2 linked regions of the Pseudovibrio sp. M1P-2-3 genome follow. The main gene of each other region encodes a partner of the protein of the gene in region 2 in a complex. Links are inferred from orthologs where the notes say so. Each region holds a gene or a part of one and is shown on either strand. Other genes may lie near its edges.

The links.
Region 1: the proteins of P6574_RS14685 (region 2) and xseA are in contact, whole or in part, in a cryo-EM structure (PDB 8TXR), measured with the Escherichia coli proteins. The link is inferred for Pseudovibrio sp. M1P-2-3 from one-to-one orthologs.

The regions. Positions count from the first base shown.
Region 1 is NZ_JARRCW010000001.1:3,527,897-3,531,090, reverse strand. What follows is about bases 134-2,997. They hold xseA (exodeoxyribonuclease VII large subunit), read right to left. Parts: upstream 2,391-2,997; coding sequence 876-2,390; downstream 134-875. Other genes in these bases: P6574_RS15465 (16S rRNA (uracil(1498)-N(3))-methyltransferase), read left to right, coding at 2,532-2,997; P6574_RS15475 (TRAP transporter large permease), read left to right, coding at 134-816. In the rest of the region: more of P6574_RS15475, read left to right, coding at 1-133; more of P6574_RS15465, read left to right, coding at 2,998-3,194. UniProt on the Escherichia coli protein: Bidirectionally degrades single-stranded DNA into large acid-insoluble oligonucleotides, which are then degraded further into small acid-soluble oligonucleotides.
Region 2 is NZ_JARRCW010000001.1:3,356,714-3,359,936, forward strand. Bases 170-3,062 are described here. They hold P6574_RS14685 (exodeoxyribonuclease VII small subunit), read left to right. Parts: upstream 170-1,433; coding sequence 1,434-1,691; downstream 1,692-3,062. Other genes in these bases: P6574_RS14680 (histone deacetylase family protein), read left to right, coding at 464-1,393; dxs (1-deoxy-D-xylulose-5-phosphate synthase), read left to right, coding at 2,157-3,062. Outside these bases: more of dxs, read left to right, coding at 3,063-3,223. UniProt on the Escherichia coli protein: Bidirectionally degrades single-stranded DNA into large acid-insoluble oligonucleotides, which are then degraded further into small acid-soluble oligonucleotides.

The sequences.
Region 1 (3,194 bases), 170 kb from region 2 along the record:
CTCATGGCCGGTTTTCTTCCCGGAGCTGTTTCCGTGCTTATCTATGCTGCGATTATCTACGTGATGGCACGTTGGAAAGGCGGGGCTCCGGCTATCACAGGTTACACGTGGGGGCAAAGGTTCTCGTCTGTTCCCGGAACCCTGCCCATTATTGGTGTAATTGCGATTATTTTTTTCAGCCTCTACTACGGTTTTGCAACACCAACAGAGGCCGGATCTTTGGGCGCTTTTGTTGTGTTGCTCACCGCCTTCTATAAGGGCATGAGGACCAAGCAGTTGTTTCAAGCCTTGCATGAGACTGCCAAGTTGACCGTCATGATCTTTACCTTGATCTGGGGTGTCTTGGTGTATGTGCGGTTTCTGGGATTTGCAGGCCTGCCTGAAGCCTTTAAAGGCTTTGTCGTATCGCTAGATTATGCGCCCTTGATGATCGTCATTTGTATCCTGCTGGGCTATGCGGTTCTGGGTATGTTTATGGATGCCATTGGCATGCTGGTGCTCACCCTACCCGTAGTGTTTCCAGCAATTATCGCCTTGAACGGAGGGCCGGATGTGAGTGCGGTGGACAGTGCACTGGGCATGTCTGGAGCGGCGTGTGCCATCTGGTTCGGGATCATTGTGGTGAAAATGGCGGAGCTGTGCCTCATCACGCCGCCTATCGGGCTCAACTGCTTTGTGGTTTCGGGCGTGCGCCCGGATATTCTCGTGCAGGAAGTATTCCGCGGTTGTATGCCATTCTTTGTGGCTGATGTGGTGACTGTGGCGGTGCTTGTGGCGTTTCCTGCCATCGTAACTATTCTGCCTTCGCTCATGTGAGGCGTTCCAGCAGAAGGAAAAAAGCCCGGCTCATTCGACCGGGCTTTTTTACAAGTCGGCTAAAATAGATTGCCCTGCGTATCGTCGCTCACCTTGCTCTTTTTCTTCTTTGTTTTTTGCAGGCTCTTCGCCTTTTCCTGTGCCATATGTTCTTCCAGTGAAGTGGCAAGGGATGGCGAGAGGGGGACAGGTGTTGGTTTGGGGGACAGTGCAGATTTAGGCGTTGGTCCGCCTTCTCCTGCCACTGCTGCCACTGTGCCGCCGCGCATCTGCAATGACAGGTGGTCACCCTCAGTGATTGTCTGGGCCTGCGCAATGGGGTTTCCATTTGCATCGCGAACGATGGCATAGCCGCGATCAATCACTCTCTCATAACTTAAGGATTCCAGCATTTGTGTAAGGTTGTCCAGCTTCATCCGCTGACGCTGGACATGATTGGTAAAAGCTTGGCTTGCCCGTGTTTTCAGGTTTTCAAGGCGCTCGCTCCCGTGCGCGGTTTGTCCGGACAACAAAGCAGGGCGCAAGCCAGAAGACGCATTGGTCAGGCGTGTACGCAGGGACTGGGTGTTGATGCTCAAGCCCTGTTCAAGGCGCGCGGCGACCATGTCAAAGCGCTGGCGGGGCAAAGCTAGTAAATCGCGCGGGGCGGGAAGAGCTGCACTGGCTGCACGCAGCTCGGTGCGCCGGGTTTGGACCAAACGGGTGAGACTGGTTGAAAGTCGCCTGTTCAAGTCGTCTACCATGGTCATGAGTTCGGCTTTGACCGGAACAGCGAACTCAGCGGCGCCCGTTGGCGTTGGTGCGCGCAGGTCTGCAGCTAGATCCACCAAAGTCCAGTCTGTTTCGTGACCTACGGCAGAAATTAGCGGGATTTCAGAATCTGCCGCTGCTCGAACAACTTCTTCGTCGTTAAAGCCCCAAAGGTCTTCAAGGCTGCCGCCGCCTCGCGCCACGATAATCACATCCGGCCTTGGAATAGTTCCACCAACTTCCAGTGCATTAAACCCGCGTATACCGGTCGCCACTTCTTTGCCGCAGGTTTCTCCTTGTACCCGTACAGGCCAAACCTGAACATGAAGGGGAAATCGGTCGGCGATGCGGTGCAAAATATCTCGGATGACTGAACCCGTGGGGGAGGTGACCACTCCGATAACACGGGGCATCTTGGGAAGAGGTTTCTTGCGTGTCTCGTCAAAGAGCCCTTCGGCGGCCAGCTTCTTCTTGCGTTCTTCCAAGAGGGCCATAAGAGCACCAGCGCCGGCTGGCTCTAGCGCGTCGATGACCATCTGGTATTTGGACTGACCGGGGAAGGTGGTGACTTTGCCCGTGGCAATGACCTCAAGGCCTTGTTCAGGTTGAATTGGCAAGCGGCTGGCATTGCCGCGCCATATCACGCCGGAGATCACGGAACGCTCGTCCTTCAGGTCCAGATAAATATGACCGGAGGCTGGACGGCTCACACGGCCCAGCTCGCCGCGCACGCGCACATAGTCGAAGGCGTCTTCCACGGTGCGTTTGATGGCCGTGGAAATTTCCGAGACGGAAAACTCGGTGATATTGCTCGGTTCGCCCACTTCTGTGTACTTTCAAATGGATTGCAAGAAATTGCCTTTATGTATAGGCGATCAAGCCCTAAACACCAAACAGGCTGGCGCGTGTTTTTCCACGTGTCTTTAGCCTCGTTTTTGTCCGTGATGAATAAAGGAACACCCCAGATGCCCCGTTATGAATTTCGCATGCAGCGACTTTTTGTGGATGCGCCTATGGGCAATGGTGCTCGTATCGCGGCAGACAGGGCACAAGCAAATTATTTGCTAAACGTTCTCCGGTTAAAGGAAGGCGCTGAGGTTCTTTTATTTAATGGGCAAGATGGGGAATGGCGGGCCGTTGTTGAACCATCCGGGCGAAAAGCCTGCGCTTTGGTGCTCCAAGAGCAAACCCGGCCCCAAACCCCCGTTCCTTCCTTGGATTACTTCTTCGCGCCCATTAAAACCAACCGGCTGGACTACATGGCGCAAAAGGCGGTGGAGATGGGAGCAGGGCGTTTGCGCCCTGTGACCACGCAACATACACAGTTCAGTAAGCTTAACTTTCAAAAAGTGCGCGCCAATGTGATTGAAGCCTGCGAGCAATGTGGAGTGATCAATGTTCCGCAAGTGCATGAAACAGTGTCCTTGAAATCTGTTTTGGACAGCTGGCAAGAGCAGGAAAAAGGACGTACTTTGATTTTCTGCGATGAAGGCGAGGGATCACAAAATCCATTGCAAGCTCTGGAAGGGCTGAAATCCGGTCCTCTTGCGGTTCTGATTGGCCCTGAGGGAGGATTTTCAGAGGAAGAGCGAGCGTTACTGCGCTCTAAAGACTTTGTTAGAGCTATT
Region 2 (3,223 bases):
ATGAAAAAAGTTGGCCGATTCCCTCATCTCAAAGAGATTCAAGGTGCCTCATAGCCACATTCAGGATGAAAGCCCAACTATTTTCAACTAATACACTGTGACTCAATCACAACAACTATTAGTTAACATATCCAAGCCCACAAAATACAACTATCCAAAAAAGAAAAATAATATGCTAAACAATACATATGGACGAAATAAAAAATAAATATAATCTTACTAATCAGTCACAGTTATTAAAGACCTCCCCCACGAGCATTATATATGCTCGCACCTTAACCGGGGATGAGTGCGTAATACTCACCCCCGGCACCTTTTTAACTAAATATATACTTTCAACTTATATTTACTAAACTGTTCCAACTAATTTCTAATTTTTCATAATTTGACTTATCCAGTAGGACTTGGCAGAAAACACAGTAATGTACTTCTAGTTTCCAATCCTAGTTAACGGTATAGTTTTTTGAGTACACTTCTGTTACATCATTCCGCTTTTCTTGAGCATAAAACTCCAAGTGGGCACCCCGAACGGCCTGACCGTTTACGAGCCATTTCCCATGCTTTGGAAAAAGAAAAATTTCAAACTTTACTCAGAGATATGCCTCCAATGGGGCGGTTTCAGGATATTGCGCTCGTCCATCCCGAGGAGCACATAAACTTTATTCACAACAAGACACCCGAGGAAGGCCTCTTCCGAATTGATGATGATACCACATTATCTCCGGGAACCTGGGAAGCTGCCCTTCGCGCTGTTGGTGCCTCTTGCAGGGCTGTTGATGAAGTGATGACCAGTCAGGTTACAAATGCTTTTTGTGCAATTCGCCCTCCCGGTCATCATGCGGAAATAGATAGGGCGATGGGCTTTTGCTATTTCAATAACGCAGCTGTAGCAGCTCGGCACGCTCAAACAGCCTTTGGCGTTGAGCGCGTTGCCATTATTGATTTCGATGTACATCACGGGAACGGTACACAAGATGTTTTCTGGAACGATCCATCAGTTATGTACACATCAACCCATCAAGCCCCCTTATATCCAGGGACTGGGCAAAAGCAGGAAACTGGCGAATTCAATAATATTGTCAATGTGCCCATGCGCGATGGAGACGGCGGCGTAGAATTTAGGGATGCTTACAAGACTGTTATTCTGCCACAGTTACGCAAATTCAAACCTGATCTTCTTGTGCTTTCAGCCGGTTTCGATGCCCACGCTCGCGATCCCCTTGGGGGAATGCTGGTTATAGAGGATGATTTTGCATGGTTAACACGTGAACTTATGGAAATTGCTGATCAAAGCTGCAATAGGCGCATTGTATCCCTACTTGAAGGTGGATACGACCTTGAGGGGCTTGCACGCTCTGTCGCTGCTCATGTAATGACCTTGATGGAACACTAGATAATTACAGTACACGTTAAAACAACCTTGCAGAGGCCCAATGTCGGATTCAAGCAATTCCTCCGTTTCCACTGACACCATGTCTTTTGAAGACGCACTTACCAAACTGGAAACTATTGTTCGAAATCTGGAACAAGGAAATGTTCCTCTGGAAAAGAGTATTGATCTATACACCCAAGGAGAAGCCCTCCGAAGCCGGTGCGATACACTCTTGCGGGCTGCAGAGGAAAAAATTGAAACAATCAAAATTGATGGAAAAGGTCAGGCAATAGCCAGTAGCCCTCTTGCCCCAGAATAACTGAAGCGGAATATCTCTCTGGATTAAATAAGCGACATAATTTGTAATTTAATCATTTGCCCGTACCTTTACACGAAACTAAGCCTTCAAAAGGTACGCAACAAAAAAAAGATCCAAGAGAAAAAAGTTAACCGACTTCATACACCTAGATTTCTTAAGACGCCGAAATAAAAAGAGGACCGCGAAGTATCACGGTCCTAAGTCGATCACTGTGCACGTGGCCCCATCGACCACAAAATTGTGATAGTTTCTTTTTACAAGGTTAACATCACCCCTAGGGGTGACTTGATACAATTTTTAATAGAAAACTACTCAATACACGTAGAGAAATCGCGAATAACCTACAAAGATAGTGAAACTTCAGAGTTTTCCACCTATCTATAAATTGCTTGAGCTTTTCCCTTATTGTAAGCCTAGAGGGTTAAGACAAGCCAATCGCTAAAACACAAGCCGGTGCAAATTAGAATGAAGACCCCCCTCCTTGATCGCGTCAACTCGCCCGCAGACCTGAAATGCATGACGAATGACGAACTGAAGATCATTGCCGAAGAACTGAGAGCAGAAACTATCAACGCTGTTTCGGAAACGGGTGGTCATTTGGGTGCGGGCTTGGGTGTTGTCGAATTAACAGTTGCGCTTCATCACGTTTTTAACACACCGGACGATCGGCTCATTTGGGACGTTGGTCACCAGTGCTACCCACATAAAATCCTGACCGAGCGCCGTGACCGTATCCGTACGCTCAGGCAAGGCGGTGGCCTTTCAGGCTTTACGAAACGCTCTGAAAGTACCTATGACCCATTTGGAGCTGGACACTCCTCAACCTCGATTTCCGCAGGCTTGGGGATGGCAGTTGCTCGGGATCTAGCGGATAAGCAAAATAGTGTCATTGCAGTTATTGGTGATGGTGCCATGTCTGCTGGGATGGCTTATGAAGCCATGAATAATGCCGGGGCTTTGAACTCACGTCTCATCGTCATTCTCAACGATAATGACATGTCAATTGCTCCGCCAGTCGGAGCTCTTTCGGCATCCTTAGCCCGCCTTGTATCGGGCAAGACCTACAAGTCCCTGCGGGAAGCTGCAAAGCAAGTTGCGCGTGCCCTTCCAAAACCTTTACAGGAAAAGGCCGCAAAAGCTGAAGAGTTTGCTCGGGGCTTCTGGACAGGTGGCACTTTATTCGAAGAGCTTGGGTTTTACTATGTTGGCCCTGTTGACGGGCACAACCTCGACCACCTTCTACCGATCCTACGTAATGTGAGAGATGCGAAAGAAGGCCCCATACTCATCCACGCTGTCACCCAGAAAGGCAAAGGGTACGCTCCTGCAGAAAGTGCGAGCAATAAGCTTCATGCGGTTGCCAAGTTTGATGTGGTTACCGGAAAGCAATCCAAACCCAAAGCCAACGCTCCCGCTTATACGAAAGTCTTTGCCCAAAGCCTGATCGCGGAAGCAAAGCAGGATGAAAAAATCGTCGGCATTACTGCTGCCATGCCTGATGGCACCGGGCTGGACCTGTTCGCCAAAGAGTT